Linked DNA regions of Glaciimonas sp. CA11.2. The protein of the gene in region 1 binds, or shares a complex with, the protein of each later gene. Links are inferred from orthologs where the notes say so. Each region holds a gene or a part of one and is shown on either strand. Other genes may lie near its edges. The genes, in order: smc and RGU75_RS13180.

Evidence for each region.
Region 2: the proteins of smc (region 1) and RGU75_RS13180 are in contact, whole or in part, in a crystal structure (PDB 3ZGX), measured with the Bacillus subtilis proteins. The link is inferred for Glaciimonas sp. CA11.2 from one-to-one orthologs.

Annotation. Positions count from the first base shown.
Region 1 is NZ_JAVIWL010000001.1:5,066,186-5,084,303, reverse strand. The notes cover bases 6,588-10,645. They hold smc (chromosome segregation protein SMC), read left to right. Parts: upstream 6,588-6,923; coding sequence 6,924-10,445; downstream 10,446-10,645. In the rest of the region: prmB (50S ribosomal protein L3 N(5)-glutamine methyltransferase), read right to left, coding at 74-958; dapE (succinyl-diaminopimelate desuccinylase), read right to left, coding at 1,219-2,361; RGU75_RS21925 (ArsC family reductase), read right to left, coding at 2,364-2,717; RGU75_RS21920 (PilT/PilU family type 4a pilus ATPase), read right to left, coding at 2,845-3,996; dapD (2,3,4,5-tetrahydropyridine-2,6-dicarboxylate N-succinyltransferase), read right to left, coding at 4,303-5,130; dapC (succinyldiaminopimelate transaminase), read right to left, coding at 5,286-6,497; RGU75_RS21900 (cell division protein ZipA C-terminal FtsZ-binding domain-containing protein), read left to right, coding at 11,082-12,245; RGU75_RS21895 (AraC family transcriptional regulator), read left to right, coding at 13,611-14,492; RGU75_RS21890 (ABC transporter substrate-binding protein), read left to right, coding at 14,832-15,719; RGU75_RS21885 (sugar ABC transporter ATP-binding protein), read left to right, coding at 15,787-17,286; RGU75_RS21880 (ABC transporter permease), read left to right, coding at 17,264-18,118. UniProt on the Bacillus subtilis protein: Required for chromosome condensation and partitioning.
Region 2 is NZ_JAVIWL010000001.1:3,046,065-3,060,180, reverse strand. What follows is about bases 1-2,924. They hold RGU75_RS13180 (ScpA family protein), read left to right. Parts: upstream 1-998; coding sequence 999-1,850; downstream 1,851-2,924. Other genes in these bases: panC (pantoate--beta-alanine ligase), read left to right, coding at 1,996-2,835; RGU75_RS13185 (DUF3460 family protein), read left to right, coding at 729-938; metG (methionine--tRNA ligase), read left to right, coding at 1-519. In the rest of the region: RGU75_RS13170 (ABC transporter substrate-binding protein), read right to left, coding at 3,015-4,193; RGU75_RS13165 (mechanosensitive ion channel family protein), read left to right, coding at 4,565-6,811; RGU75_RS13160 (class I SAM-dependent methyltransferase), read right to left, coding at 6,842-7,498; RGU75_RS13155 (chloride channel protein), read right to left, coding at 7,491-8,834; RGU75_RS13150 (hypothetical protein), read right to left, coding at 8,864-9,097; RGU75_RS13145 (MFS transporter), read left to right, coding at 9,125-10,720; RGU75_RS13140 (hypothetical protein), read left to right, coding at 11,160-11,618; RGU75_RS13135 (CysB family HTH-type transcriptional regulator), read right to left, coding at 11,874-12,815; RGU75_RS13130 (sulfite exporter TauE/SafE family protein), read left to right, coding at 13,094-13,867; RGU75_RS13125 (nitrite/sulfite reductase), read left to right, coding at 13,932-14,116. UniProt on the Bacillus subtilis protein: Participates in chromosomal partition during cell division. May act via the formation of a condensin-like complex containing Smc and ScpB that pull DNA away from mid-cell into both cell halves.

The DNA.
Region 1 (18,118 bases):
CTTCCCTAAAAAAGAAAGCGCCTATGATAAGGCGCTTTTATCAATTTGCCTAAATTCTGGCATCTTCTTGTTGTTAAGGCAGCTGATCGGCTGTTAATAAAAACACCATGTCATCGCCCGCGCTGGTCGATACCCATGTCATTTCCATATCAGGGAATGCTGCTTCGGCAAATGCGCGTTCGTTACCGATTTCCACGATCAACACACCGTTTTTGGTCAGGCGTTGTTTTGCACCAGCCACGATTGTACGCACTAAATCCATTCCGTCACTACCGCCAGCTAAAGCAATCTGCGGTTCCGCCAGATATTCTCTCGGTAACTTACCCATTGAGCCAGTATTAACGTACGGCGGATTGGTAACGATCAGGTCATATTTTTTGTCAGGTACGTTGGTATACAAATCAGATTCGATGAGAGTGATCCGATCTTGCAAGTCGTAATCGTCTACATTGCGCCGCGCTACCGCCAACGCATCGGCAGAAATGTCAGCAGTGTCAACATGCGCGTTGCCAAAGGCATCCGCCAACATGATCGGCAAGCAGCCAGAACCGGTGCACAATTCCAGGATATTGGTGACTGCTGCGGGATTTTGAACCCATGGCGAAAAGAAATCGGGAATCAGTTCAGCAATAAACGACCGTGGAACGATCACCCTTTCATCAACATAAAAGCGGTAATCGCCGAGCCATGCTTCTTGCGTGATGTAAGCGGCGGGAACGCGGTCAGTGCTGCGGCGTTCGATGACGCGTAGCACTGTGTCCACTTCTTGCTGCAACAATCGCGCGTCAAAAAACGGCTCGATTTTATCGAGTGGCAGCTTTAATGTATGCAGGATCAGATAGGCGGCTTCGTCTAGGGCTGTGCTGCTGCCGTGGCCAAAGAATAGTGCTTCGGTGTTAAAGCGAGTGACTGCGTAGCGCAGCAAATCGCGGATGGTGGCGAAAGAATTGGGTGTCATGGGACGGATTATAGATGTTATGAGCGCTGACGAGAAGAAGAGGCGCAATGTTGGTCGACTATTGATGTGTATTTCTCGCTGCCGTTCTATATGAAAGCGTTGAGCAGAAAGATCCGATTAATCGCATACAAAACGTAAATAAAAGGCGACATCTTGAATGCCTATGTTTTGGTCGTTATTGTATTTAGCTGGGAGGAGGTGAGTTCATCGCCTTGTCGCTCTAACGACAAGGCGATTGCATACCGGATTACGGCAGCAAATTACGGCAGCAAATTTTCGAGCGTCTTACGATAGATATTTTTCAATGGATCGATAAAGCGCACTTCAATGTGTTCATCGATTTTGTGAATGCTGCCATTAGGGGGACCAAATTCGATGACTTGAGGACAGATTTGCGCAATAAAACGTCCATCAGAAGTCCCCCCAGTTGTCGATAATTCGGTTTCAATCCCGGTTTCTGCCTTGATGGCAGATGCTAAAGCCGCGCTCAATGCGCCACGTGGTGTCAAAAATGGGCGACCGCCGATAATCCACGCCAGCGAGTATTCGAGTGCATGTTTGTCTAGAATCGCTTGGACGCGCTGTTGCAGGTCTTCTACCGTACTGGCTGTTGAAAAGCGAAAATTGAAATCAATGACCATTTCGCCAGGAATGACGTTTGATGCACCGGTTCCACCGTGAATGTTTGACATTTGCCAAGAAGTTGGCAAATAGTACTCGTTAGCGTCATCCCACTTTTCCGCAGCTAACTCCGCTAGTGCTGGCATCGCCAGGTGGAGTGGATTTTTAGCCAAGTGCGGATAAGCGATGTGGCCTTGCACGCCTTTGATGATGAGCTTGCCTGACATCGTCCCGCGTCGGCCATTTTTGATCATATCGCCGAGTTCACCGCTGGAAGTCGGTTCGCCGACGATACAATAATCGAGCTGTTCACCGCGGGCTTTTAACTTTTCGCAGACCACCACGGTCCCGTCGGTGGCAGGACCTTCTTCATCACTGGTAATCAAAAAACCTATAGAGCCGGAATGATTTGGATGGGCCAGCGTAAACTCTTCGACTGCCACCACCATGGCGGCAATCGAGGTTTTCATGTCGGCGGCACCACGTCCATATAATTTGCCATCACGATGGCTGGGCAGAAAGGGGTCTGATTGCCATTGGTCACGTGGACCAGTTGGCACTACATCTGTGTGACCAGCAAACACCAGTAATGGTTGCGTGGTGCCTTTACGGGCCCAGAGATTGGTGACATCACCAGACTGAATCGTTTCGCAGACAAAGCCAAGCGGAGAAAGGAGTTCGATCAGACGGTCCTGACATCCTTTGTCCTGTGGTGTGACGGAAGATAAGGAGATCAACTCCTCTGCAAGTGCAAGGGTTTTGCTGACGACGGTATTTGACATAGTTATTGATTAAAAATCTGTTGATAAAGCGCGTCGGAAAAGCCGACGTAGGTGTTTTTGCCAGTAAATAATACCGGCCGCTTGATAACGGAAGGGAACTCCATCATCAAAGGCGTCGCACTGATACTGTCGGTAATGCTGGCGCGGCGCTGGTCAGATAGATTGCGCCAGATTGTGCCTTTGCGATTCACCAGCACGTCCCAGGGGATATCGGCGAGCCATGTGTTGATCAGGGCGACGCTGACGCCATCTTTTTTAAAATTATGAAACGTGTAGGCGATCTCTTGATCTTCAAGCCAGGTGCGGGCTTTTTTAACTGTGTCGCAATTCGGGATGCCATAAAGGGTAATTGCCATGCGAGGTTACATTCTTTTGAGTGATATGGACGATGAGTATAAATCGAAGCAACGTGCGCTTTAGCTGCGCACGGAGCTGGCTATAAGGCGATATATATCGGCTCCGCTGCTAAACCTTTAAAGATTGCTATAAATCAAGCGTAAACTCAGTGTAGGTCGGGCCTTCGCCTTTATCTGGAGAAGGTGGTACGGTGTTTGTTTTTTTGGACGCAGCGCCATTGTCACTGGCGTTGCTGATGAGCCAGTATAAATTGCTAGGGGAATCGGCTTGAGAAAGTGCTTCTTCTTGCGTAATGATACCTTCTTCGATCAATCGCATCAGTGCTTGCTCAAAGGTCTGTGAGCCTGGCGCCATACTTTTTTCCATGGCATCTTTAATCTGACCGATTTTTCCATCTTCCATTAGCTCAGATATATGCCTGGTGTTGAGCATAATCTCAACCGCTGGCGTACGTTTATCGTCTGTTGTGTTGACCAGCCGTTGCGACACGATGGCAGTTAATGTTGATGCCAGATCTTCAAGCAAGGTTGCACGATTTTCCAGAGGGAAAAAGCCGATCATCCGATTTAAAGCGCGGTAACTATTATTTGCATGCAACGTTGACACCACCAAGTGGCCTGATTGGGCATAGGCAAGTGCCGCTGACATCGTTTCTCTGTCGCGGATTTCTCCGATCAAAATACAATCGGGGGCCTGCCGTAAAGCGTTTTTGAGTGCAACGTCGAGATTGTCGGTATCAATTCCGAGCTCACGTTGATTGACGATCGAGCGCTCATTCTTGAATAAAAATTCAATCGGATCTTCGAGCGTCAGAATGTGACCGGCCTGGGTTTTATTGCGATAGTCCAGCATTGATGCAATTGTCGTCGATTTGCCTGAGCCGCAGGCACCAACGACAAGGAGCAAACCGCGTTTGCGGTTGATTAGTTCCATCAGAACGGGGGGTAAGCCAAGACTTTCAAACGCCGGAATGTCGAATGGAACATAACGAATAACTGCGGAGATATTGCCGCGTTGCTTGAATACCGACAGTCGGAAACTACCGATTCCGCTGATGTGTAAACCCATATTCAGTTCTTTATCGCGTTCCAGCTCTTGCAACCGCGCGACCGGCACAACTTCGTTCAATAGCAGAAGAATGGTTGCCTTATCCATTTTTTGCTGATTGATCGGTACCAACTGACCTTTAATCTTAAGGTGGATTGCCGAGTTGATGGTCAGGAACATATCCGATGCTTCTTTTTCCTGCATCAGACGGAACAAGCGATCCATTGCCATAAGGGTTCCTCAAAAAATAGGTGTCAGGACTTACGCAAAATCGCCCCAGCGGCTTTGTGCGTTCCTAGCCAAAGTCGCTACTGTCTGCATCGACAGAGTTGGCAAGCCCGTTGCTGGGACAATTTTGAGTAAGTCCTAAACAAGTCACTTTAGTTTCAATTTTGCTTTATGGCGTTCGGTCTGGATTGAATAATCACGAAATAAGCAAAAAATATCAACAAAACTAAGTGGTAAATTTATATTTAAAATAAGAAACGGAACCAGTGCACACGTTGGTTCCGAGGCTTATTTATTTTGCGTTACTTATTAAGCGTCGCGTAGTAGTTCGTTAATAGCTGTTTTTGCACGTGTTTTTGCATCCACACGTTTAACGATAACAGCGCAATACAGACTGTATTTGCCATCGGCGGATGGCAGGTTGCCAGAAACGACGACTGAGCCCGACGGAATGCGGCCGTAAGTTACTTCGCCCGTTGCGCGGTCATAAATTTTGGTTGATTGACCGATATAGACGCCCATCGAAATGACTGAGTTTTCTTCAACTACGACGCCTTCGACGATTTCCGATCGCGCACCGATGAAGCAATTGTCTTCAATAATGGTCGGATTGGCTTGCATAGGCTCCAGAACACCACCAATACCAACGCCGCCGGACAGGTGGACGTTTTTACCAATTTGGGCGCAAGAGCCAACCGTTGCCCAAGCATCAACCATCGTGCCTTCGTCGACATATGCGCCGATGTTGACAAAAGAAGGCATCAGAACGACGTTTTTGCCGATGAAGCTACCGTGACGTGCGACCGCCGGTGGCACCACGCGGAAACCGCCTTTGGCGAAATCATCCGCTGTGTAGTTCGCAAATTTGGTCGGAACCTTGTCATAGAATTGCATATTTTCACCTGCAGGCATCGGCATGTTGTCTTCCAGGCGGAATGACAACAGCACGGCCTTTTTGATCCACTGATTAACAATCCAGTTGCCGTCGATTTTTTCAGCGACGCGCAAGGTACCTTGATTTAACTCGGCGATCACTTTGGCGACCGCTGCGCGCAGGTCGGAAGGGGCCGTTTTAGGTGAGAATTCAGTGCGCTGTTCCCAGGCTTGGTCAATAAATTGTTCTAGAGATTGAGTCATGATTTTGTCAGTTAAAAGTTAAAAAAATGTTATTAAACACGATGTGTGTGAAAAGCGCTCAGACGCCGCGGGTGACTATTGACTACTACTATTGATGATTGTACTTATTAGTCGTTATCGACAGTCACTACCAGTGGTGAACAAATTTGGTACGTTTATTGGTTTTGTAAACCGTGAACGAATTTAACAATGCGATGTGCCGCCTCAAGGCATTCGTCGACTTCTGCGACCAGTGCCATTCGAATACGCTGTTGACCTGGATTGATGCCATGTGCATCACGGGCAAGATAGCTTCCCGGTAAGACCGTGACATTATATTCGGCATACAGGCACTTGGCGAAGTCGACATCTGAAAGCGTAGTGCATTTATCGACTTTAGCCCATAAGTAAAATCCCGCGTCAGGGAGCGATACGTCCAATACCTCTTGCAACAATGGTGTCACTTGCTGAAATTTGGTGATGTATTTTGCACGATTTTCTGCAACATGGGTTTCGTCGTTCCAGGCTGCTATTGATGCTGATTGCACCGAAGGGCTCATCGCAGCACCGTGATAGGTGCGATAGAGCAAAAACTTTTTCAAAATAGAAGCGTCACCAGCGACAAAGCCCGAGCGCATGCCCGGTACATTGGAGCGTTTGGATAAGCTGGAGAACGTGATCAGGCGCGGGTAGCCATCGCGTCCTAAACGATGTGCTGCTTCCAGGCTGCCGAGTGGCGCTTCCGGTTTGAAATATATTTCTGAGTAACACTCGTCGGCGGCGATGATAAATCCATAACGATCTGAGAGCGCAAACAGTTCTTTCCAGTCGTCCAGAGTCAGTACCGCACCTGTTGGATTACCCGGCGAACACAAATAAAGGAGTTTAACGCGCGCCCAGACATTTTCCGGCACGTTGCTGTAATCCGGCGCAAAGTTGCGATTTGCGTCTGAATTAACAAAATACGGTTGCGCGCCCGACAAATACGCTGCGCCTTCGTAAATTTGATAAAACGGATTGGGGCACATGACCAATGCATCACGATCAGAGGGGTCCACTACGGTTTGTGCCAAGGCGAACAAGGCTTCTCGAGAGCCGCTAACTGGGAGGATTTGCGTAGTAGCGTTGAGCGCGGGCAAGTTATAGCGGCGTTCTAACCATCCTGCGATTGATTTCCGTAGGGCTTCGCTTCCGGCTGTGCTCGGATAACTGGCGAGACCGTCCAGATTGTCTGCTAGCGCTTGCCGTATAAAAGCTGGCGTCGGATGCTTAGGCTCACCGATCCCGAGGCTGATCGGTTTATAGGCTGTATTTGGGGTGACGTCGGAAAAGAGCATCCGCAGTTTTTCAAATGGATAAGGCTGCAACTGGTCTAGTAGTGGATTCACGGAGATTTTAAATGGCAGAAAAAGGATTCGTAAGGCAAAAAAGCGTATTTCGCATTATATACAGAAGTAAATACACAGAACTAAATACACAGAGGCAAATAAGCGGGGGTAGTGTGTGGAGTACTGCTTATAAACTTGAAGAAATATTTTCTTTGGTGCAATCTTGAGCGTACTTTGTTCCTTAATGGCTATTAAATAAAATGATTTAAGGCGGTGTGGAAGACACGTTTTTACTACGTTAGAGTCACCCTCCAACTATTGCCTCTTTACGATTGTATGGGTTATCACTATTTTTGACCTTTTCCGCGTCAACGGAGGTCACGTCGAATGTTATGATGCTGATCCTTTGCGAGATTTTTCTCGCTTTTATGCATTTTGAATGCGGCGGCGCTGTATTCGCCGACTTTGATAAGAATAGTCAATAACGTGCGTCTAACTTCCATTAAATTAGCGGGATTCAAGTCTTTCGTTGATCCAACCAATTTTCAGGTTCCTGGCCAACTGGTCGGTGTAGTCGGTCCGAATGGTTGCGGAAAATCCAATATTATTGATGCCGTGCGCTGGGTTTTGGGTGAATCCAAAGCTTCCGAGTTGCGCGGTGAGTCGATGCAGGACGTCATTTTTAATGGCTCGTCACATCGTAAGCCTGCGGGTCGCTCGTCTGTGGAGCTCGTTTTTGATAACGGGATGGGCAAAGCCAGCGGACAATGGGGCCAATATGCTGAAATTGCGGTTAAGCGTACGCTGACGCGCGACGGAACGTCTACTTATTACATCAATAATCAATCAGTTCGACGTCGCGATATCCAGGATATTTTCATGGGTACGGGTTTGGGACCACGCGCCTACGCGATTATTGGACAAGGGATGATTTCCCGCATTATTGAAGCGCGGCCTGAAGAATTACGGATTTTCCTGGAAGAAGCCGCGGGCGTGTCTAAATATAAGGAGCGCCGCCGTGAAACTGAAAATCGGCTGAACGACACCCGCGACAATCTTTTGCGCGTGGAAGATATTCTGCGGGAGTTGAACAGTAACCTCGAAAAATTAGAGGCGCAAGCGGCTGTTGCGCATAAATTCCATGCATTGCAAGGTGATCAGGAAGAAAAACAAAAATTGTTGTGGTTATTGCGCAAGAACGAAGCCAAAGCCGAGCAAGAAAAATTTTTCCGCGAGATCGAAAAAGCGCAGACAGATTTAGAAGAGCAAACTGCCAAATTGCGGCATGTTGAAACAGAACTTGAGCATATGCGGCAATCGCACTATGCAGCGGGTGACCGCATGCATCAGGCGCAGGGCCATTTGTATCAGACCAATTCTGAAATCGGCAGTCTGGAAGCGCAAATCAAATTTGTTATCGAATCGCGCAATCGCCTTCAGTCGCAACTCAATTCATTGACCGCGCAGCGCGACCAATGGCAACGCCAAAGCACGCAGCACCAGGATGATTTGTCGGAAGCAGAGATTCACCTTGAAGAGTTGGCCGCCCGCGTAGAGCAATCGCAAGTTACCGCGCAACAGCATAGTGATCACGTGCCGGCACTGGAACAATTATGGCGTGAGGCGCAACTCAAAACTACAGAGTCACGCGCCAAAATCATGCAATTCCAGCAGCAAATCGAGCTGGAATCAACGCATCAGCGTAACGCCTCGAATATTTTGAATGGCCTGACCGGTCGCCGCGAGCGCTTGTCGCAGGAAAAAAGTGGACTGAACTTGCCAGACACCACGCATTTGACCAACCTCAAAATGCAGCTCGAAGAAAAGCAGGCTGGGCTGGAAGAGGTCAGCATGCAGCTGGAAGAGGCGCAAGAGCAACAACCGCGTCTTGAAGAAGAGCGGCGCACCGCACAGCAGCAGGTGAATACCGAAACTGCAAACAATGCGCAATTAGAAGCCCGTCTGACGGCTCTAAAGCAATTGCAGGAAAGCGTGCAGAGTCAGGGCAAGGTGCAGCCATGGTTGCAAAAGCATGAGCTTGCCGAGTTGCCACGTCTATGGCAAAAGCTGCACATCGATCAAGGCTGGGAAACTGCACTCGAATCGGTTTTGCGCGAGCGTACATCTGCCCTGGAAATGTCGAATCTGGACTGGGCCAAAGGCTTTTTTAACGATGCGCCTCCAGGGAAACTCGCATTATTCACGCCTAGCGGGATAGCATCAGAAAGCAGCGTCCCCGTTCCAGCCGGTTTTAAGCCCTTCCTGAATTTGATGCAGCTCAACGATCCGGGCTTGCGCGCATTAATGCAAGATTGGTTGCACAACGTATTTGTGGCAGACGACACCGTAACGGCGTTTGCCGAACGTAGCAAATTGCCGGTAGGCGCTTGTTTTGTGACCCGCCAAGGGCACGTGATTAGTAAAACCAGCGTGCGGTTCTATGCTTCCGATTCGGAGCAGGACGGAATGTTGGCGCGCCAGCAAGAGATTGAAAACATCACCAAACAATTGCGGGCGCAGCAAATGCTGGCCGACGAAGCGCGCTCGCGCTCGGTACGCGCTGAGGCGGCGTTAACGCAAGCGACGCAACGTCTACAAGAGTTGCGCCTTCGTCATAACGCTCTCACGCAAGCGGTGCATAGCTTGCAGATTGACGTGATGAAACTCTCCGAATTGCAAGAACGATTCAATCAGCGCAGTTCACAAATCGCGACCGATCTGGCCGAAATTGCCGCTCAGGAAAACGAGCAACAGCAAATTAAGATGGAATCTGAGGCGAAGTTTGAACAACTCGATGCTGAGTTGGGCGAGTTGCAGGAAAAGCATGAGGATGGCCAAACCGACTATCTTAATAAAGAGCAACAACTCAACGATGCCCGCCAACGCCTGCGCGAACTGGAACGCAGCGCGCAGGAAACTGAATACGCTGAAAAGTCACATCGCAACAAAATCGAAGAATTAAAGCGCAGTATTTCTACTGCACTGGAACAAGCGGCGCAGTTGTTTGCGAATATGCAGCAAGGCCATCTGGAGTTAGAGAGTCTGGACGATCAGGCCGCGCAAACCGGTTTGCAAGACTTGCTGGACAAGCGCACGGATCAGGAACGTGCCTTGGCCGATGCACGGCACGAGTTGGATCAGGTATCGCAAAACTTGCGGCAGCACGAAGACACGCGGACACAGGCGGAACGCAGCTTGCAACCACAGCGGGACCGCATTATGGAAGTACAGTTGAAGGAACAGGCTGCACGTTTGAGCCAAGAGCAATATGCACAGCAACTGGTCGAGTTTGGCGCAGATGAAGTCGCATTGAGCGAAAAGTTGCATGACGATTTGCGTCCGTCTTATTTGCAAGGTGAAGTCACCCGGCTGACGAATGCGATAGCTGGATTGGGTGCCGTTAATCTGGCGGCCTTGGATGAGTTGGCGCAGGCTTCCGAGCGTAAGAATTTTCTCGATGCGCAAAATGCTGACCTGACCGAAGCGATCAACACACTACAAGATGCGATTCACAAGATCGATATTGAAACACGTGAATTGTTGCAGGATACGTTTGATCGGGTAAATGGCCACTTTGCTGAACTGTTCCCGATCTTGTTTGGCGGCGGCCAGGCTAAGCTGATTATGACCGGCGACGAGATTCTTGATTCCGGCGTACAAGTGATGGCACAACCGCCGGGCAAGAAGAACGCCACGATCCATCTGTTGTCGGGCGGTGAAAAAGCGCTGACAGCGACAGCGCTGGTGTTCTCAATGTTCCAACTGAATCCGGCACCATTTTGTTTACTAGACGAAGTTGATGCGCCGTTGGATGACGCCAATACTGAGCGCTTCTGCAATATGGTGAAGCGCATGTCTGAACATACGCAGTTTTTGTTCATCTCTCATAACAAAATTGCGATGGAGATGGCGAATCAATTGATTGGCGTAACGATGCAAGAACAGGGCGTTTCGCGCATTGTGGCGGTGGATATGGAGTCCGCCAGAAGCTTTGCGACTGTAGCTTGATGATGAATGGAAATGTTGTCTTTCATTTGTTATCGCGTGATTATGCCGTCATTATGAAGAATACCGAAATGATGACTTTTTGGGAACACTAGCTGAATTCTTGTGTCCGACAAAGGCTTTTTGGGGATTGGTCATGTCACTTCGGCTGTATAACCGACTTAATCCGCGGTAATTAAGAAAGTTAATGAAATATATTCAATAACAGTAGGCGTTATTCTTACATTTATTGATAATGATGGATTGGTAGATGCATTGGTAGATGCACTATTGCAAAATTCGAATTCATTGTGAAAATTAGGTTTATGAAGACAAAATCGGTTGGCTGAAGATGATGATCAATGGCAGACGATTTATTTCTTATCGCCTCTTTTTAGGTTTAATTTCGAATTGTTTGCTTCATCTGGACCACTTCGATAACAATTTGGTCGCCCGTTGCTAACCACTTATTACTTATTTACTATTAACTTATTCGTTAGTTTATGCTGCCACTGAATTTACCGCAGACTTATTGCCGCCTGGGATCACTGTCCAGACTGCGGGCAGTGGACATGACTAGCTCCCTATTTCAACCGTTATTTGCGCGTACTCCGGCACCGTTGTATTTGCCAGTATGTTCGCTTTCGAGGCCTTAGTAGCATGACCGATCTACAAACCAGTCTGTTCGTCATAGGCGGTGTCATTATTGTTGGCGTCGTCTCTTATAATAAATGGCAAGAATATAAGGCCAAGAAAAGTGTTGAACGGGCATTCTCCACGTCACATGACGACGTCTTGATGACACCGCCAGCGGCTCCGTCTGAGCGATCAGAGCGACATGAGCCCGTATTGTTTACTCCAGAAGCCACACCCGACGGATCGGTGCCATACGATATTCCACAAGATAATATTGAATTGACTGCAGAGCAATTGGCAATTGAACCGCAGGGCCAAATGACCGCGCCGTCTGCAGCGGAAGAAGTCGCAGGATTGGAGGCGGTGATGGTAAAGACCGTTGCTCCCCCGCAAATTGAATTACCTGTCGATGGCTTGATTGATTGCGTGATTCCACTTTCGTTGGAAGCCCCGGTGCGCGGCGATAAGATTTTGCCAGTCCTCCAAAATTTGCGCTATGTCGGCAACAAACCAGTTAATTATATAGGTGAAGATAGTCATGGCGAATGGGAGCCGATTGCACATGGCGGCATCTACAAATCGTTGATGGCTGGTGTACAGATGGCGAATCGTAGTAACCCATTGAACGAGATTGAATATTCTGAATTGGTAATAAGTTTACGTCAGATATGCGACGATCTTGGAGCTGAACCGGACATTCCTGATATGACCGAAGTGATGCAAGGCGCACGCGCATTACATCAATTCGTGATTGAACATGATGCTCAGTTGGGTGTGAATATTCAGTCCAAAGGGGCGCCTTGGGCAGTAACGACGCTGATGTCGGCTTTGACCCGACAAGGCTTTGATGCCCGCCCGGAAGGTCGTCTGATTATGTCGGATGGCGATGGCGGGGTGTTGTTCTCGCTGTCGATAAATGCCAGCGCAACCAGCGAAACAACGGCGCGTCTGACACTTTTACTCGACGTTCCACGCGTTTCTCAGTCACGCGATGGTTATGGTGCGATGGTCGCCTGCGCTCGCTCGCTCGCATCGCGTTTAAGCGGTGTGGTGGTGGATGACAGTAATCAGCCACTGGCAGACATGCAATTATCAGAAATCGCTGGTCAGGTGGATGCGTTCTATCTCGACATGGACGGTGCCGAAATTCCAGCAGGTTCCACGCGCGCTTTGCGTTTGTTTAGTTAATTTTTCTGCCGTAAGTTTTTGTCGTGACTTCAGCTATTCGATATCGAATTTGAAATATCTACTAGCTAGATTTAAATAGTTGCAGTTGCGCTTCAACATATGGATACATAATCGTACCGCCTTAGTATTACTCTGGGTGACCGACGGATGTAGCCGGGTGGTGCGGTTGGGTAGTATATATGTCCCGGCGCTTGCAACATGAGACTGACGCATCCGTCGGCATCTCTTCTTGCGCCATCTTTAGCTATTCGTACCTTGTACTCGGAAAATCAGATTAGAAATTTACTGTCGAATTTCACCCATCAATTCTGCCGAGGTAACCGCTGATATTCCTTCATCAAAGTAGCCGATAGCCACGCCTGCATTCCATTTTTCAATCGCCGCTTTTAGTCCGTGATGATCGATGAAATGCTAGCCTTCGTCATGTTTTTCGATGTGACGCCACAACTCCTCCGCCATCGCTCCTGCGATAAATATACACAACCTTCTTGCGCAGATGCGTCCAATCTCACCTATATTTTTGGTGTTTATTATTGTTCATATCCTGCTTTGCTGGTCACGCTCAGACTATGCAGATTTGTCATTCACGATTACTTTATTTCTTAATGTGTCGGTCTCTTTTGGCCTGGATTATATGTATCCAACATGAGTTTAAAAAATCTGATCATTCGTTTGATAGATTTGATGATGTGAACACAAGTTAAGAAAAATCTTAAGATGCGTCCTATATCGGTTCACAACCTCGTATTTATAGTTGCATCGTAAGTGTACTTTTCCGAATTACGCTTACACATATCCGGTCCAAAAAAAGAGGCAAAAAAAATCGTGCCACGTCACATCCTTTTTTCATAAATCTTAACGTCTACAGAGGTGATGAAGCAGTATTTAGCGCTAATCATTAGAGGTCATTGTCTACAGATTACTTGCTTATTCGATCCCGATTTAGGGCAAAAAATATGCCTTAATAATTTTTCAAAACAAATTTTTTTAATCTTTAGTGATTCGCTAGAACTACGGACTTCAAAAGTGAAGGGTCAAATAATCGCAAAAAAGTATCGTGGCATGCACTTTTTTTGGTAGTCCCTCAAAGATTGAGCATCTAGACTAAGTCACATAAACCATAACGACGTGATCTGTTTCGACCGCGGGATTTGCACTTCCTTTTGCACATCCCGTATGTCGCACGACTATCAGCGCAGTGCAACCAGCGGGGACAAAATAATGACAGCTTTTCTTTTTGAATTATCCATAGTCCAATTATGGATAAAAATAAAACTCGTTAAAAAATCAAAAACGTGTGTTTGCCAGATGCCCTATGAATCAGGCGTCAGAGGTCTGATATGCTGATTAGCGTTGGGTGCTGATATGGTGCCAGATATTGAAGTTGTGCATCTTGGCGGTAATGAGTCGTTTCGTGCTTGGTCGCATGGTTATCCTTACAAGACTGTCCGCTGGCATCGCCATCCCGAGTACGAAATTCATCTCGTGACTGCCACAACGGGAAAATTTTTTGTCGGCGATTATATTGGCACCTTCGTTCCGGGAAACCTGGTAATGATAGGGCCTAATCTTGCACATAACTGGGTCAGTGAATTACCTGGCATCGAGACGGTGAAACAACGTTGTCTTGTGCTGCAATTTCCGAGTGCGTTGGCCTTGAATATAATCAAAATTTTTCCAGAACTGCGGTATCTCAGAAGATTATTAAAAGAATCGCATAGCGGCTTATTATTCGAGCCAGAAACTGGCTTGTTAGCGCAGCCATTGATGCAGGAATTAACTGAGGCACATGGTTTTCGACGGGTACAGCTATTTCTAACTTTAATAGAACTACTGTCGCGCGATGCCGGTCGCAAGCGGCTAGCGAGTTCAGAATACATATCCGAGCCGGACGTCTTTGCGACATCGAAGATAGATCTCGCCTTAAGGTATATCAGTAAAAATTTTTCAAATGAACTGCATGAGCCTGATCTCGCCGCCCTGACAGGCCAGAGCGTTAGCGCCTTCTCACGTGCTTTTCACAAACATACTGGAATGACTTTCGTTAGTTACATCAACCATCTACGCATCAAGAGTTCTTGTGAGTTACTGACGAATGGGCGACTGAGCATCACCGATATCTGCTTCAAAGTTGGATTCAATAATGTGTCGAATTTTAATCGACAGTTTTTGCTCCAAAAAGGGATGTCACCATCTAAATTTCGTGCATATGACGAGATAAAAATTTCAAATTACAACAAAGCTTGAAGAGGTGGGTGCGGGTGAATTAATTGAGTGACCGGGGGTAAATAACGTTCATCTTTCTTTCTTTTCTCTTCTTTTTTAGTAAGAGTTATGTGAGGTCAGAGATGCGTCCTGGGACGTTAGTGAAAGTGTTTTTCAACTTTTAGGAGGGTGCATTTTTATGAATTTTATCTTAAACATATGCGACAGGAAGGGCTGCAATTGCTCTACCAGTAAAGTCATGATTTCCTGGTTATCGGGAAGTTTTTTATAAACCAGAATTTCATGCCGTTTCATTGGCATCATTTAAATAAAAAAACAGAGGAGATCGTTATGATTTGCAAAAAAAATTTAGCGCTATGCATGACAGTAATACTTTGTGCAATAACCTTTTCACCATCAACTTCAGCTGCACCGTTAAAAATCGGGATGTCTTTTCAAGAATTAAATAATCCGTATTTCGTCACCATGAAGCAAGGATTGATGGATGCTGCGGCCAGCATTGGCGCCACGGTGATAGTGACCGATGCCCGACATGATGTCTCCAAGCAAATTAGTGATGTCGAGGATATGATTCAGAAGAAGGTCGATATCTTGTTGATTAACCCAACCGATTCGGTAGGTATTCAATCAGCCGTTAAGTCTGCACACGCCGCGGGGGTGGTGACGGTAGCGGTGGATGCGCATGCGGACGGTCCGGTGGATTCTTTTGTCGGGTCCAAAAATTTCGATGCCGGTCAGATGGCCTGCACTTATCTTGCCAAGAGTCTTAATGGCAGTGGAGATGTGGCGATTCTTGATGGGATTCCTGTGGTCCCGATTCTTGATCGGGTGCGAGGTTGTAAGGCGGCATTGTCAAAGTTTGCCGGAATTAAGATTGTTACCATCCAGAACGGTAAGCAGGAGCGGGATCAGGCGCTGACCGTCACTGAAAACATCCTGCAAGCAAATCACGCACTAAAAGGTATGTTTAGCGTTAATGACACTGGGTCGATGGGCGCGCTATCGGCCATTGAAGCTAGTGGCAAAGATGTCAAGCTGGTGAGCGTGGACGGTGCACCAGAAGCGATTGCGGCAATCCAAAAAAATAACTCCCGATTTATTGCAACCGCAGCGCAATATCCACGCGACCAGATACGGCTGGCCCTCGCGATTGCATTAGCAAAAAAATGGGGAGCAAACGTGCCGCCCACTGTGCCGGTTGACGTCAAGTTGGTGGATAAGGCCGCTGCTAACACATTCCGTTGGTAGTCGTCGCACTCTCACGACGTCATGGTGAGAGTGCGCTCTGATTTTTGATCGATTGTGCGAGGCGACAATGAACACGATTTTGAAATTGGAAAATGTTTCAAAAAGTTTTCCTGGTGTGAAGGCGTTGTCCGATATTAATTTGTCTGTTAATAAGGGAGAAATTCATGCCCTATTGGGCGAAAACGGCGCCGGCAAGTCAACTTTGATGAAAGTCCTCAGTGGGATTTATCGTCCTGATAATGGTCAAATTTTTGTGAATGGCAATCTACAAAATTTTTATAGTTATAACGATGCAATCCGTGCTGGCATCGCCATTATTTTTCAGGAATTCAGCTTGGTGCCGTATCTGAATGCCGTGGAGAATATTTTTTTGGGGCGCGAGCTGACGAACGGGTTTGGTTTGCTATCAAAGGCAAGCATGCGTCAAAAGGCGCAGCAGATATTTAATAAGCTGAAAATTAATATCAACCTTTCTGTCGGTATTAGCAAACTCAGTATCGCCCAACAGCAGTTCGTCGAGATAGCTAAAGCATTGGCATTAAACGCCAAAATTCTTATTTTGGACGAACCCACAGCGACGCTCACACCCATGGAAGCAGAGCATCTTTTTAGCGTTATGCGTGATCTTAAAGAAGATGGCGTGGCGATGATTTTTATCTCGCATCACATGGACGAAATATTTGAAGTGTGTGATCGGATCACTGTTTTACGCGATGGAAAATACGTGGGGATGGTCGATACGTTAGCTTCCAATGTCGATAGTTTGGTGGAGATGATGGTAGGCCGGAAACTAGAAAGTAACTTCCCGCCCAAGCCAGTACATCGGTATTCTGAACGCGTGGTGCTGGAGGCAACGGACGTACGCATCGATAAGGATGGGCCGAGTAATAGCTTCACCCTTTACGAAGGTGAAATTCTCGGTTTTGCGGGTCTGGTCGGTTCGGGTCGCACCGAACTGGCGCGTGCGGTCATCGGTGCCGATCCCACCGCGCATAAGACGGTGTACGTGAATGGTGTGTTAGCTGCCTTGCGCGACCCTGCCGAGGCTCTGGAAAGTGGTATCGGTCTTTTGCCTGAGAGTAGAAAATCCGAAGGCCTGATTATCGATTTCAGTATTAAAGACAATATATCTATCAACAATTTAGGCAAATACGTGGGTCAGGGTTGTTTGATCGATAGGACTGCTGAGCGCTGCGCGAGCCAGTTAATGATCGACAAAGTCGGTGTTAAAACATCCAGTTTGAACGCTTTGGTATCAACCTTGAGCGGAGGTAACCAGCAGAAGGTGGTCATCGCTCGCTGGCTTAATCATCATTGCAAGATTCTTATTTTTGATGAGCCGACACGCGGCATTGACGTTGGGGCAAAGGCCGAAATTTATAGTCTGATGCGGGAGTTAACGCTACACGGCTATTCGATCATCATGATTTCTTCAGAGTTACCAGAAATAATCGGTATGTGTAATCGAGTGGCGGTATTCAAACAAGGATCAATCGTCAAAGTGCTAGCGGCGGATTCTATCAATTCGAGTGAGGTAATGCGCAATGCAACCACCGGTAAACATTAATGCACGTCATTTTTCAGAAAAACCTGCGTATTCATTTACAGGGCTACTGGAACAACTAAAAAAATCTCCTGCCTTTTTTCCGTTTGTAGGGCTGCTTCTCGTTTGTCTGGTTGTGACCGCCACGACTGACGACTTTCTGTCTGCTGCTAATCTTGTCAATATCGCGCGGCAAGTTTCTATTAACGCGATCATAGCGGTCGGCATGACGTGCGTGATTTTAAGCGGTGGTATCGATTTGTCTGTCGGGGCTGTTATGGCGCTTACCGGAACGATCACTGCTGGTCTTATGGTGGCAGGCATACCGGCAGTGTTTGCTATCCTCATCGGACTGGTGGCGGGGATTCTGTTTGGAATGGCAAATGGCTTTTTTGTCGCCTATGCCAAGATGCCGCCGATTATTGTTACTCTCGCCACGATGGGCATTGCCCGTGGACTGGCGTTGATTTATACCGGTGGCTATCCGATTGGCGGCTTACCTGACTGGTTTGAATTTTTCGGTCGGGGCAGTGTCGCCGGCATCCAGACGCCCATTTTGATCATGTTAATGGTGTTCGTTATTGCCTATATCGTACTTGACCACACGCCGATTGGTCGCTACATCTACGCGATCGGTGGCAATGAGGAGGCCACGCGGTTAAGTGGTGTGCGTGTTCCTCGTTACAAACTTATGGTCTACGCGATTAGTGGCTTTACTGCGGCAATTGCCGGATTGGTGCTGACATCGCGACTAATGAGCGGTCAGCCTAACGCGGGCGTCTCGTTCGAACTTGATGCGATTGCGGCAGTCGTAATGGGAGGAACCGCAATCAATGGCGGCCGCGGATCCATTCTC
Region 2 (14,116 bases), 2.0 Mb from region 1 along the record:
AATTTGCCGATTGGTAATGGTCACCAAATCAATACCTACACGCATTTGATGACTCGGGTTGAGCCTAAAATGCTGGAAGCTTTGTTCGAACCGCCAGAAGGCAAAGTGGATGGACTCGCCATTGAAGCGGCGCCAGTTACTGGCGCGGAAGATAACGTGGCTATCGAAGAACTGGCACCGGAAATCAAAATTGATGACTTCACTAAAATCGATTTACGAATTGCTAAAATAGTTAACTGTGAGCACGTTGAAGGATCCGACAAACTGTTGCGACTAACACTTGACGTCGGTGAAGGTCGCTTACGGAATGTATTCTCTGGCATCAAGTCCGTTTATAAGCCAGAGGAATTGGTTGGCAAGATGACCGTCATGGTTGCCAATCTTGCACCGCGCAAAATGAAATTCGGCATATCCGAAGGCATGGTATTAGCGGCTTCAGCGGCGGATGAAAAAGCCAATCCAGGTATTTATATTCTCACTCCGTGGCCAGGCGCTGCGCCGGGGATGCGGATTCGCTAATAACCTATAAATAGCAGTAAATGTGACGGCCAGCCTATTCGTAAAGAGTCGCTGGTCGACATTGGTTTTTTTGATTCTACTTCCGTAACAAATAATAGAACAATAGAAAAGTTATTCATAAAGCAACTATCGATTCATCACTACAAGAAATGACATAAAATAGCGCTTAACTTTTATGTGCTTCTAAATAAGTAAAACAGGTAAATATAATGAAATTTTCCAAGCAATTTTCTGGATACCAGTCCGAAATCACCCAGTTCATCAGCGAACTGAAGGTAAAGAACCCTGCATTGGAACAAGAACAACTGGCCGGTCGGGCACTTTTATGGGACAAAACACCTATCGATCTTGATAGTCAACTGCGCTCAAATGACTCCCGCGTTCCACAACAGCCCTACGTTTATCAAAACGAACACTAATATTGCGACGGCTTTCTCCCGCAAACATAAGACGATTAACAGAGGTGTCAAAAGATCACTATGACGCAGAATTCGTCAGACGCCGCTGAAATCACCGTTGAGGGACAGCCAGACTCGACACCGAACGTAGTCGACGGTGTCGCGTTTGCACGTCTGTATGGCGAACCGCTATTTCGCATGCCGAGCGATTTATACATTCCACCGGATGCGCTGGAAGTCTTTCTCGAAGCATTCGAAGGGCCGCTTGATCTGTTGCTCTACTTAATCCGCAAGCAAAACTTCAATATTCTTGATATTCCGATGGCGCAAGTTACATTGCAATATCTGGAATACGTTGATCAGATTCGCATTACTAACCTTGAACTGGCCGCTGAATATCTGCTCATGGCGGCGATGCTGATTGAAATTAAATCGCGGATGTTGTTGCCTTCCAGAAAAACCGACAGCGAAGAGGCAGAAGATCCTCGGGCAGAGTTAGTGCGTCGCTTGCTGGAATACGAGCAAATGAAATTAGCGGCACGTGAAATCAACGAGCTGCCGCAATTGGGGCGTGATTTTGTCCGCACCCAAATTTATATTGAACAAAGCATCGTCACACGCTGGCCAGAAGTCGCTGTCATCGATCTGCAATCCGCCTGGGCCGATGTCATCAAACGCGCCAAACTTACACAACATCACATCATTAGTCGCGAAGAACTATCAGTCCGCGAACACATGACGGGTATTTTACGACGTTTGCAGTCCGCCAGATTCGTCGAATTTGCCGAGTTGTTCGATCCCGCACGCGGCGTCCCCGTACTAGTCGTGAATTTCATCGCCCTGCTGGAACTTGCCAAAGAAACATTGATCGAAATCACGCAAGCCGAACCCTTTGCACCGATCTACGTGCGTCTGGCTTATTCCCCGTCCTGATGATGACTCTTTTACTTCGGCCGATTCTTAAAGCGTGATTCCGCAGCGCGATCGGCGACGAAAAACTCCCAAATAAATTAACCAAACATTTTTTATACCGCTGCAGTCCGTTGCTGTATTCGACTTTTATCACCTGATCAATTTCATGAAAATTATTTCCTCTATCGAAGAATTGCGTGACCACATGCGCGGCCAGCTACGTACAGCCTTCGTGCCAACTATGGGCAACTTGCATGATGGCCATCTATCACTGATGCGGCTGGCCAAACGTCACGGCGATCCTATTGTGGCGTCGATTTTTGTCAACCGTCTGCAATTTGGGCCCAATGAAGACTTCGATAAATATCCGCGTACTTTTGCCGCAGACGTGGCAAAACTGGAGAAGGAAGGCGTATACGTCCTGTTTGCACCAACGGAAAAAGATCTTTATCCAGAACCACAGGAATTTCGCATTAGTCCACCGGACGATCTCGGCAATACACTAGAGGGCGAATTCCGTCCCGGCTTTTTTGCCGGCGTCACCACCGTAGTAATGAAGCTATTTTCATGCGTTCAACCGCGCGTGGCGGTCTTCGGCAAGAAAGATTATCAGCAATTAATGATCATTCGGAACATGGCAAAACAGTTTGCGCTACCTACCGACATCATCGCTGCAGAAACCTTTCGGGCTGACGATGGCTTGGCGCTCTCTTCCCGCAATATGTATTTATCTGCGGAGGACCGTGCTGAAGCGCCGAATTTGTTCAAGATGCTGACGCAAGTGGCGGAAGGTGTCCGTAGCGGTCAGAAAACGATCGACGCGCTGGAACAAGATGCAATCGCTCAACTCCGTGAAGCTGGCTGGCAGCCCGATTACATTTCAGTTCGTAAGCGGAGCAACCTGCAACCAGCATCGGCCAGCGAAGTAGCAAAGGGCGAACCACTGGTTGTTTTGGCCGCAGCAAAAATAGGCATCACGCGGCTGATCGACAATCTGGAAATTTAATTGGCGTGAGGGATAGACCAATCCGGTGCCATAGTTCTGACATTGCACCGGTTTTACAAAGAAAACATCAGGCAACGTCCACTAAGTAAATAATCCTGCATTTAATGTTGTGCTACATTGCTCGATCATTAAGTTAATATTTTAATAAAAATTGGATCATCGGCTCCACAACACATCCCTCATCCTCCGTAAGCATAAGTGAATTTATTTCCCACAATACGCCCCATCACTCGGGAGCGCTGATCAAGACCAACGTGATCGATAGGGCTCATGTTGATCACACCTTGCGGAACGGTCAGATTGTGCGTTTGCTCCAACGCATCACGGAGCGCAGCTCGAAATTGTTTAGTACCGGGTTTGGCTTTGGTCAATGCTTGCGGTATCGCGTTCGCAATTAACATATACGCGCCCCAAGCATCGGCGGCAAACTGGGTCATGGTATCTGGACCATACGCCGCTTCATAGCGAGTCGTAAAGTCTAATGCTGTCTTCTTGACGGGATTGCTATTCGGCAATTGTCTGGCGACCACTGCGGGTCCGGTTGGGAAAAAAGTCCCCTCAACATCCTTGCCACCGACTCTTAGAAAATCAAGCGTAGCAATACCGTGAGTCTGATAGATGCGTCCTTTATAGCCACGATCGACCAACGTTCTTTGTGGCAACACTGCAGGCGTGGCCGCTGCCGCAATCAACACTGCATCAGGCTGGGCCGACATAATTTTAAGTGTCTGTCCAACGACACTCGTATCAGTCCGATTGTAACGCTCACTGGCAACAATCTTTATCTTCCGCAGCTCTGCCAGCCTTGAAAATTCACGCCACCAACTATCGCCGTAAGCATCCGCAAATCCGATAAAAGCGACTGTCTTAATGTGATTGTCGGCCATGTGCTGTGTCAGTATCGTCGCCATATGCGAGTCATTTTGTGGCATTTTGAACGCCCACGCCCGCTTGGCATCCAGAGGCGAAACTATTGACGCGGACGCCGCCAATGCAATCATCGGCGTTTCGCCCTCAGCGATGACATCCAGCAAAGCTAACGCATTCGGCGTGGTATTCGGGCCAACGATCAAATCAACTTTATCTTCGCTAATGAGTTTATGCGCATTACGTACCGCGTTACTCGGATCGGAACCATCATCGAGAATAATGTACTCGACGCGTTGCCCGCCAATCTGCTTTGGCCACAATAGGACGGTGTTTTTAGTGGGCGCACCTATCGCAGCCGCTGGGCCCGTTAAGGCGAGATCGACGCCGATTTTTATCTGCGCGAAGGCAATCTGAGTGAATAAAGAAAAACACAGAAAAACAATACCGGTGCAACCATGTTGCAACCCAAGTGTGTCGATTTTTTTCATATAGCCATTAACCAAAAGAAAACGAAAGGAAACCATCCAAAACCCGTACAAAGCCCATATCAATCGACCACAGTGCAGTTTGCCTGAAGTTTCCATATTGCTCAGCTTATTGCGTGATGCAATCTACTTGACATATGACGATCCCAATATAATTAATTGTTAAATAATAATTTTAGATTGGAAGTGCACTGAAATTCGCCATAATATTTTTATAAGAAATAGTTGAAAGAGCCATCATAGGAACCAGAACCAAGTCAAACGGTAACGCAAAAACACAACGACGACGTTAAACGGCATAACGCATGCGTTGCGTTGCCGTCGCTGCGGTAAGATCACTTCTTTATGTTTTTTTTTACGTCATTATGCCTACTATGAGCTCCACTCGACTTGGCGCGCTGGCGCTGTCCTCTGCGCAGTTGCTGCTCATCATTTGCTTGTTATTGCATATCGTCCCAGCCTGGTCGGCTTCAGATAGCAAGGTAGTACCTGCCACTTCGACGACGACAACAACCACAACAACGACCACGCCAGCATCGAATGCAGCGGCTGCCACATCATCGTCCACACTCAATGCATTAGCTAAAACATTACAAGCAAATCCCGCTGCTACTGCTTTAGTGGCTGCACTTCAGCAAGCGGAACAGCAAACCAAAGCACCGATACCGGCTGAAAAGGGATTGATCGGATTAATTTCTGACAGCCTTGATGCCGTCCAGACAAACTACGGCAATGTTGCCGCACCACAAAAATATTGGAAGCTGCAGTTTGCCCGCGCGGCCGATGAACTCTCGACCCTCTTTTCACGACAAAAGGGCGAAACACCGCTTTACGTATTGGTGCATTTCGTCGAAATGCTGGCTTTGTTTGGTTTTGTTGTTTTCACTCTTCAGTACTTAGGCAAGCGCGTGCGTGAGCACTTCGACATGCAGGAAACACTCTCCACCGATCCTGGAATCAAAGAATTACTGATCTATATCTTGCGTCATATCATGCCGTTGGTACTGGCTCTTCTGGTAGAGATCGCTGTCGTCTTGAGCTTACCGGCGGCGCTTGGTCGCGCACTTGCCACACTTTTGCTGTACACCATGATTGGCGCAAGCGTATTCAGAGCAGTGTGCGCGATCATTTTTTCACTTTCCTACAGCGGTCATCGCAATGTCGCCATCCACATTTTGTATCGACGCGCCTGGAGATTGTTGTACTTCATTGGCTTCGCTGGCTGGTTTGGCGACGCGATCAACAATCCCAAACTGTACTCAATTATCGGTGGTGCACTATCCAGTTTGGTAGCGACGTCAGCCAACCTGATTGCTGCTATTTTATGTGTGGTTTTTGCGCTGCGCTTTCGACGCCCGATCGCCCACTTGATCCGTAACCGATCCTCAGAAGTGCGTAGCACCCACCGCGCACGTATGGAAACACTGGAAATTGTGGCGTCCTTGTGGCACTACCCAATCTTGCTTTTAGCAGGCGGCGTGAGTCTCGCTACAGTATTCGGTCCCGCCAGCAGCGGCGCGGCGCTAGACCACGCGCTCAGCAGTGCCGCGTTATTGGTTGGTATGTTTTTTATCGGCACTCTGCTAAAGCGAATTGGCCGCGGAAAAAAACGGACATCACTGCGTCGACAATCCCCTTACATTCTGCGTTTAAAAGCAGCCATTTTCAGTTTGCTGCAAATTGTAATGTGGATTGGTTTTATAGAATTACTCACCAGAATTTGGGATCGTTCGTTGCTAGACTATGCCAACACGACCCAAATTGGCCATTTGATTCTCGCCGCAGTGGGCAAGATCGGGCTAACGTTAGCCATGGCATGGCTTGCGTGGATATTATTGGACACGGCAATTCAGGAAGCAATTACACCAAGCCGCAGCGGGCGCTACGGCCGCAACCCAAGTATACGTATGCGCACCATCTTGCCGCTCCTACGCAATGCTTCGCTGCTGATCATCTTGACCGCGACGGTCATCACCACACTGGCAAATCTGGGCCTGAATGTCACCCCGCTTTTGGCGTCGGCAGGCGTGGTCGGCCTTGCCATCGGATTTGGCTCCCAATCACTGGTAAAAGATGTCATTACCGGGATTTTTATTCTGATCGAAGACTCGATGTCGGTCGGTGATTGGGTTGACGTAGGAAACGGCCATATCGGAACGGTGGAGCATTTATCCATTCGCACCGTACGTTTACGCGACGGCAGCGGATCGGTGCATAGCGTGCCATTTTCACAAATTCTTGCCGTAAAAAACGATTCGAGAGAATACGCTTATGCAGCGCTAAAATTACACGTAACCCTGGAGTCAAGCATCGTAGATGCGCTTAACCTGATGCAGGAAACCGGCAACGAGATGATGAACGACCTGCATTTGCGCCGTTTGCTACTGGCGCCCATCGACATCTATGGCCTGAACGGTTTTGACCTGCATGGTGCCATTTTGACGGGTGCCTTCCGCACCAGACCTCAAGCGCAATGGGAGGTTGGTCGCGCTTTTAACCTGCGCATCAAAGCAAAAATTGACGCGACAACCACAGTCACACTTGCCAATGAATGGGCAAATTTTCCAGCCCCCGCAGCTCCGCCCGAAAATCAAGAAGCGTTAATTCAACCTATTGCTTGATAAGAGTAGTTGCCGACGATCTAAAAAAGTTTATTTCAACCGGCAATTCAACAACCAATAATGCTCTAACCTCAAAATACGCAAATCCCGCGTATCAGACGCCAACCGCTTGCGCAAATTACTGTCACTAGGAAAATTCTTCAAAATCTCATAGCGGTCGCCATGCGGTGCGCCCGGCAAGCGGCGATGCTGAAAAGTATTTCCCAGCAAGTCGGTACGCGCAATCGTCGTACTACTACCTTCCACATAGCTATTGTCCAACATCACCATCAACGTGTTCGATCCAATCTTTTCGCGCAAATGCAGCAAAAACCTGTTTTGATCTTCACGCGCAATATGCGACCACAGAAACCCAAAAAACACCGCCGTGTACGTGCGATCCAGCTGAAGGTCAAAGGCATCGGCTATCGCAAAGCGAACCTTATCTGCGGGAAACTCTTTGGCCTGCGCCAGCTTCATGACTTCCGGATTGATATCGGTAGCAGTAACCGATTTTGCCGAAGCAGCAAGCTCTTTAGTCCAAAAGCCGGTTCCGCAGCCTAATTCCAATACATCGTGACCTTCCAGCAATTCTTGCACGCGCACTTGCAGCGTTAACAGTTCATCCTCGCGCTCTGGACGGGTATAAATTTCTTCGTAAGTTTCGGCACGTTTGGCGTAATACTCCGCCATATCTTTTTTAAGCATTTTCTGACTTTCTTAAATCCGGTGAAACAATCTGCGACGCACATGACAGCCGGTATCGCTCTGACAGTGCATCATAAAGTGGAGGCGCAAAAAACCGTGATATCCGGCTGGCGATCAGTGCCGTTGCCATCAATGAAATCACTAAAGCGTGGCCGTTAATCATTTCCATCACGATCACGAAAGCAGTAATCGGCGACTGCGTCACTGCCGCCAGATATCCCACCATCGCCAAAGCGATCAACATCTGCAACGACGTATTATCGAATAACAGATGCAATAAATTACCGAAACCGGCACCGATAGACAACGATGGCGCAAAAATGCCGCCCGGGATGCCTGGTAAATAAGAACCAACCATCGATGCCATCTTCAAAAAGGGATATAACACGGGTAAATGACCGCCGGCCAGCAAACTTTGCGCTTCCACATAACCGCTTCCAAAGGTTGCGGCAGCGGCAACGACACCAATGAGCGCTACTATCAATCCGCATAAAGCGCCGAAAACAACGGGGCGATCACGACGTAAAACTTGCACTTTTTTCGGTATCCAACGCTCAGTGTTGAGTAACAACCAACAAAAAATACCACCAGCAATACCCGTCACAATGCCTGTTACAACGACCGCCAACGCAAGCATATTAGTCAGACCGCCAGCAATCTGGATCGTACCGAAATAATTGTAGTTCCCATTTAAACCGAGTGCCACGACACCGGCAAAAATAATCACAGTAATCACCACGCCACTGGCGCGATGCTCAAAACTGCGCGTCAATTCTTCAATCGCAAACACGATTCCTGCCAAGGGCGTGTTAAATGCAGCAGACAGACCGGCAGCCGCACCCGCCAATATCAGACGTCGCTCAAGCGCGGCACTGGCGCGTGGATAAAGGCGTCGCAAATTGAACATGAGCGCCGCACCAACTTGCACCGTCGGGCCTTCCCGACCAATAGTAAAACCGCCCAGGATCGCTAAAAATGAAATACCGATTTTGCCAAACAACAGTTTGATCGACAGTAACGACAGTCCACGCTGCGTGGTGTCTTCTTCCAACGTCGCGATTACCTGGGGAATCCCGCTTCCCTCCGCGCCGGGAAAAAACCGCCGTGTCAGCCACACACAAAGTGCACCGGCCAATGGCGTAATAATGATCGGGAGCAAAAAATGGGCTTGCTGGAGCGTGCGAAAAATGCCAAACCCGGCATCTATCAGGCGCGCATACAATACCGCGACCAACCCTACCAATACCGCTCCAAGCCATAAAATGCCGTATTTACGCCAAACTCGTCGTAAATGGCGCTGCGTTTGACCAGATATATTCGATGGAAGCAGGTTCATTTAATTGGGTGCAAAGGCGGCATTATAAATTAATGTAGTGCGGGTATCGTCATATGGACGTTATTCCATGCAGTTTGATCGATTAACGAGGCATTTTTTGTTACTTTGACATCAAAAATACTGGAGTGAATGGTTTTTAGCGGAAACTGGAGAACCGGCGTATCATGATGAATATACAAATAAATCCCGCTGTTGCCACTAACTAAGTGATTTACCTGCATTAACGTGGCTTTTTTCCGCAACGTGAATGCAGTGAATAACATTCAGTAGCCTCATCAAACTCTACTTCAATGGCCCTTCATTCTGCCGCCGCTCACTCAAGCGACCAAATACTTCCTTTTCGTGAATCACTGTTGGCGATGCTAGGTATTGCATTTGTCATCATGCTGGTCGGGTTAGACTCTACCATCGTCGGCACAGCCCTTCCGACTATCGTCGCTGAACTAAAAGGTTTTGATTTATACGCTTGGGTTGCGACCTCTTACTTGCTCACTTCTGTCATCACAGTTCCTATTTTCGGACGCCTGGGTGACTATTATGGACGCAAGCCTTTTGTGATTGTCTCCATCATATTATTCACGGGTGCCTCAATTTTATGTGGCCTCGCCGACAGTATGCTCTGGCTGGTAATCGGACGTGGCGTCCAGGGAATCGGCGGCGGCATGCTGGTTGGTACCGCTTTTGCCTGTATTCCCGACTTATTCCCCGGCGCTCACACCCGCTTGCGCTGGCAAGTCATGATGAGTACCGCGTTCGGTATTTCGACAGCGGTTGGACCATCATTAGGTGGTTTTTTGACCCAATACTGGGGCTGGCGCTGGGTATTCTTTGTGAATTTCCCGGTCGGATTACTGTCACTATTTTTCGTCTGGAAATACCTTCCGCACTTGCGGCATACTGATCCTGACGCCAAAATTCGACTTGACTGGCCCGGCGCACTTCTTATCACAGCCGCGCTAGGCTGCTTGCAACTATTTGTGGAAATGCTACCGAAGCACGGTCTGTCGCTCGGCATGTTGACGTTGTTAGTCGCAAGCATTGCGTCCTTTTACGCGCTATGGAAATGGGAGCATCATGCGCCGCAGCCTATACTGCCCTTTGATCTGCTATTCCACCCAAAACTTGCGACTTTATTTCTACTCTCACTGCTGAGCGGCTTTTCCATGTTTTCGTTAATGTTTTTTGCACCGCTGTTATACCAAGGCGGTTTCGGCCTGCCTCCGCAAGAGGCTGGTCTTCTGATCACTCCCTTGGTGGCCTTCATAATGGTTGGCAGTATTGCTAACGGCCGTATTATTACGCGGATCAAAAATCCGATCGTTATGCTGTATATCGGCTTTATCTTGTTAGCACTGTCCTGTTTCGGCGTCGTCATATCGAACCGCTGGACCTCACACAATGTTATCGCAAGCTTCATGCTGATGGGCGGTCTCGGTCTCGGCTTTATTTTGCCTAATCTGACTGTTTTTATTCAACAAGAGGCAGGCCGTGAGCATCTTGGAATCGCTACCGCGCTGATGCAATCGCTCCGTATGATCGGCAGCATGATCGGAACTGCGATTATTGGCACCTTGATTAATCACATGTACGCCAGCAGTGTTCAGCAAGCGTTAGAGAGTGATAATGCAGGGAAATGGCTTCCGAGTTTTGCCGATCCCCAAATTCTGATCAGCCATGAAACGCAAACATTGGTGTTAAAGCAATTGGCTGACGCAGGGCATAACGGACAACTTCTGTTAGAAGCCGCGCGCGATGGCCTGATTGGCTCCATTCACATGGGCGTCGGTCTCGCTGTGATTGTGACGGTCATCGGTGTCGGCCTCGTACGTCGGGTGCCAAAGGTATCGTTAAATGCACAGTCACCAGCGACTATTGTAAGTGAATAACAACTTGTCGCTACGCACTCACTTAACATGAATTACCAGGAGATGACTTCCAGAGTCGTCTCCTCCTTCGCTTCTGCACTGCACCTTCGTAATTCTTCGTTTTTTACGCAAAACTTCCTCCACCTCCCATCAAATCCGCGCCTAACATGCGCTTACAAATCACACACCTTGGTTGCACCTTCACAGGTTAACGAGTGGCATCCTGATTATCTGGAAATTTAATTAGGAAGGATGGAAAATGAAAAAGCTCATTCAACTCGTGGTACTAGGCACAATTCTCAGCTCAGTGTTATCTGGCTGCATCATCGTTCCTGCCCATCGCGGCTATTACGATCGCCCATATGCTGCGTACCGCTATTAATCCCCCTTATCTTTTACAGCGCGTCCAACCGATGCGCTGCTTTACCACCACCCCACTTCAACTAACCGGACAAACCCTATGAAACTTAGCCATAAACTCGTTCTCTCCATGATTGCCATGTCTGGGGTGATGGCGACCCTCGCCCATGCTGACGAGCCAGGGCGGCATGCTTCTTACATCCATGCACTGCAAGACCTCGATACCGCCAATTGGTTAATCGCCCATCGCGGCGGCGACAATTGGGTAATGGGTCACAACGAGCAAGTTGCCCTAACTGAAATCAACGCCGCCAAAAATCTGGTCGTTCAATCAGGGCGAGATGTTGGAAAAGATTTTCAGAGCGCGCAACGCCCCGACATCCATAGAGACCATAACGGTCGCCTGCATGATGCAGTTGAAGCCTTAAGCAAGGCGCGTCAGGACGTGACCCAAGAAGAGGACGATCCGCGCATTCGCGGTATGCAGCACGAAGCGGTAAGACATATTGACATTGCCTTGCATGCGACTAAAGATGCAATCAGGGATGCAGGCTATTGACTATTAATGCTGGATTAACGCCAGATACTCTTTAAAACGACAACCTTAGACGCAGCCGCAAACGCGGTTTGCCGTAATTTACATAGCTGGATTTTGTGCAGTGTCTCTTCGATAAGGCGTGTGCCGGGTATTTATCCTGCCGACCTTGGTCAGCGCACAACGCCATATCGAAGGAGGCCGTTTTAACAACTGCCTATCGAACTCGCCGCAAAGCAGACTCGCTCGGACTTTTTGTTCAATCCCAAACGGGCAAGGCTACAACTCGTACATGTCTTTTTCACCACTCATTACTTGCTCGATGAGTTTTCTGTTCATCGTCGGTGCCAGCAATTCAATGAACGTGTAGACGTAACTACGCAGGTAAGCACCTTGCTTGACGGCTGCACGCGATACATTCGTACCAAACAGATGACCAACTTTGATCGCGCGAAGGCCGGTATCTCGCTCCGAATCAAATGCCATTCCGGCAATAATTCCCACACCCATTCCCAGCTCAACATAAGTTTTAATGACATCGGCATCAATCGCCTCCAGCAAAACGTCTGGCTTAAGATTCCGTAGCGAAAACGCATGATCGATTTTGCTGCGACCTGCGAATGCGCTGTCATAGGTAATTAAAGGATAGGCGGCGATTTCTTCGAGCGTAAGCGACTTTGACTGCAACAAAGGATGATCGGGCGGCACCACAACCATATGTTCCCATTGATAACATGGCAAGGTAATTAATCCCTCCGCGTTAGCGATGGCCTCAGTTGCCAAGGCCAGATCAGCCTGATCATTGCGTACCATGTCGGCAACTTGCTTTGGATTTCCTTGCAACAAAGACAATCTCACCTTCGGAAATTTTAGCGTAAATGCTTGTACTACTTTAGGCAGCGAGTAACGCGCCTGGGTATGCGTGGTGGCAATCGTAAAACTGCCGCTATCATGGGCGGCATACTCTTGACCGATGCGTTTTAGCCCTTCGATCTCCTGCATGATGGCCTCGACCGACTTCAAGACCTGGCGCCCAGGCTCGGTCAGACCACGTATGCGCTTGCCGTGGCGGGTAAAAATATCGACGCCAAGCTCTTCCTCTAATTCAATGATTGCCTTCGACACGCCGGGCTGAGACGTATATAAAGCCTTCGCAGCTTCGGTCAGGTTAAAGTTTTGTCGGACCGCCTCGCGCACAAAGCGAAACTGATGGAGATTCATAGGCCTGCCCTTTTTTTTTCTAGCGCTGTGATTAAAACGTGATGTCGTATTGTCTATTAAGACTTTCGCAAAATTTCCCAGCAACAGGCTTGCCAACTCTCCCGATATAGACAGACGCCTATATAGTTAAGAGAATAACAAGCTGGCTACCTAGGCGACCTCGCATAAACCCACATCATTTTTCTATATACCAAATACGCATATAAGCAAATAAATACTCTGTAGTTGGTAATAAAGAAGAAGTTTATTACGATTCAGACTGTTTCGTACGAGGCTTTATGACTCTTTCTTATGTAGTAAGCGGCTTTGCCGTCGGATTATTGGTTGGATTGACCGGAGTCGGAGGTGGTTCTCTGATGACGCCACTCCTCACGCTGCTTTTCGGCATCCACCCAAGCGTGGCCGTGGGGACCGATCTGGCGTTCGCTTCTGCCACCAAGGTCGCTGGCACATTTGCCCATCGCTACAGTGGCAATGTCCGTTGGGATATTGTCCGCCATTTATGTTTAGGCGCACTGCCGGCGGCAGTTATTACTGCCCTCGCCTTAAAATATTTCGGCACGGTCAGCCCTGAAATGGGCCAAATTATTCGTTATTCAATTGCCGGATCGGTGTTTCTAACTGTCATCGCCTTGCTATTTAAAGGTAAACTGCAAAACTGGTTAAATGCGCATCCTGAAAAACAACTTCAGGGCGCAAAGTTGACGGCTGCCACGATTGTTGCGGGATTAGTACTTGGTACGTTAGTCACAATATCATCAATTGGCGCTGGTGCCGTTGGCGCTACCTTACTAGTTTTGTTGTATCCTCGCCTGACGCCCGCTGAAGTCGCCGGTACCGATATCGCCTACGCGGTGCCACTCACTGCGATTGCCGCGGCCGGACATTGGTGGTTAGGGTCGATTGACTGGGCATTATTAAGCGCCCTGTTACTCGGTTCTCTTCCAGGTATTACACTGGGGTCGTTGGCCGCACGCAAAGTACCAGAGAAAATTTTACGTGCTTTATTAGCAGTGACGCTTACTAGCGTAGCAATTAAATTGGTTTTTTAGAAACCGTTTTTTAGAAATCTTAAATACGAGACGTGGTCACGGCCACACAGATTAGGAATAAAAGATGTATCGCTACGACGAATACGATCACCAGATTGTCAAAGAACGCATTGCCCAATATCGCGGTCAGGTAGAACGCCGCCTGTCCGATGAATTGGCCGAAGATGAGTTCCGCATCTTGCGTCTCCAAAACGGTTTGTACATGCAACGCCACGCCTACATGCTGCGGGTTGCCGTTCCTTATGGTCT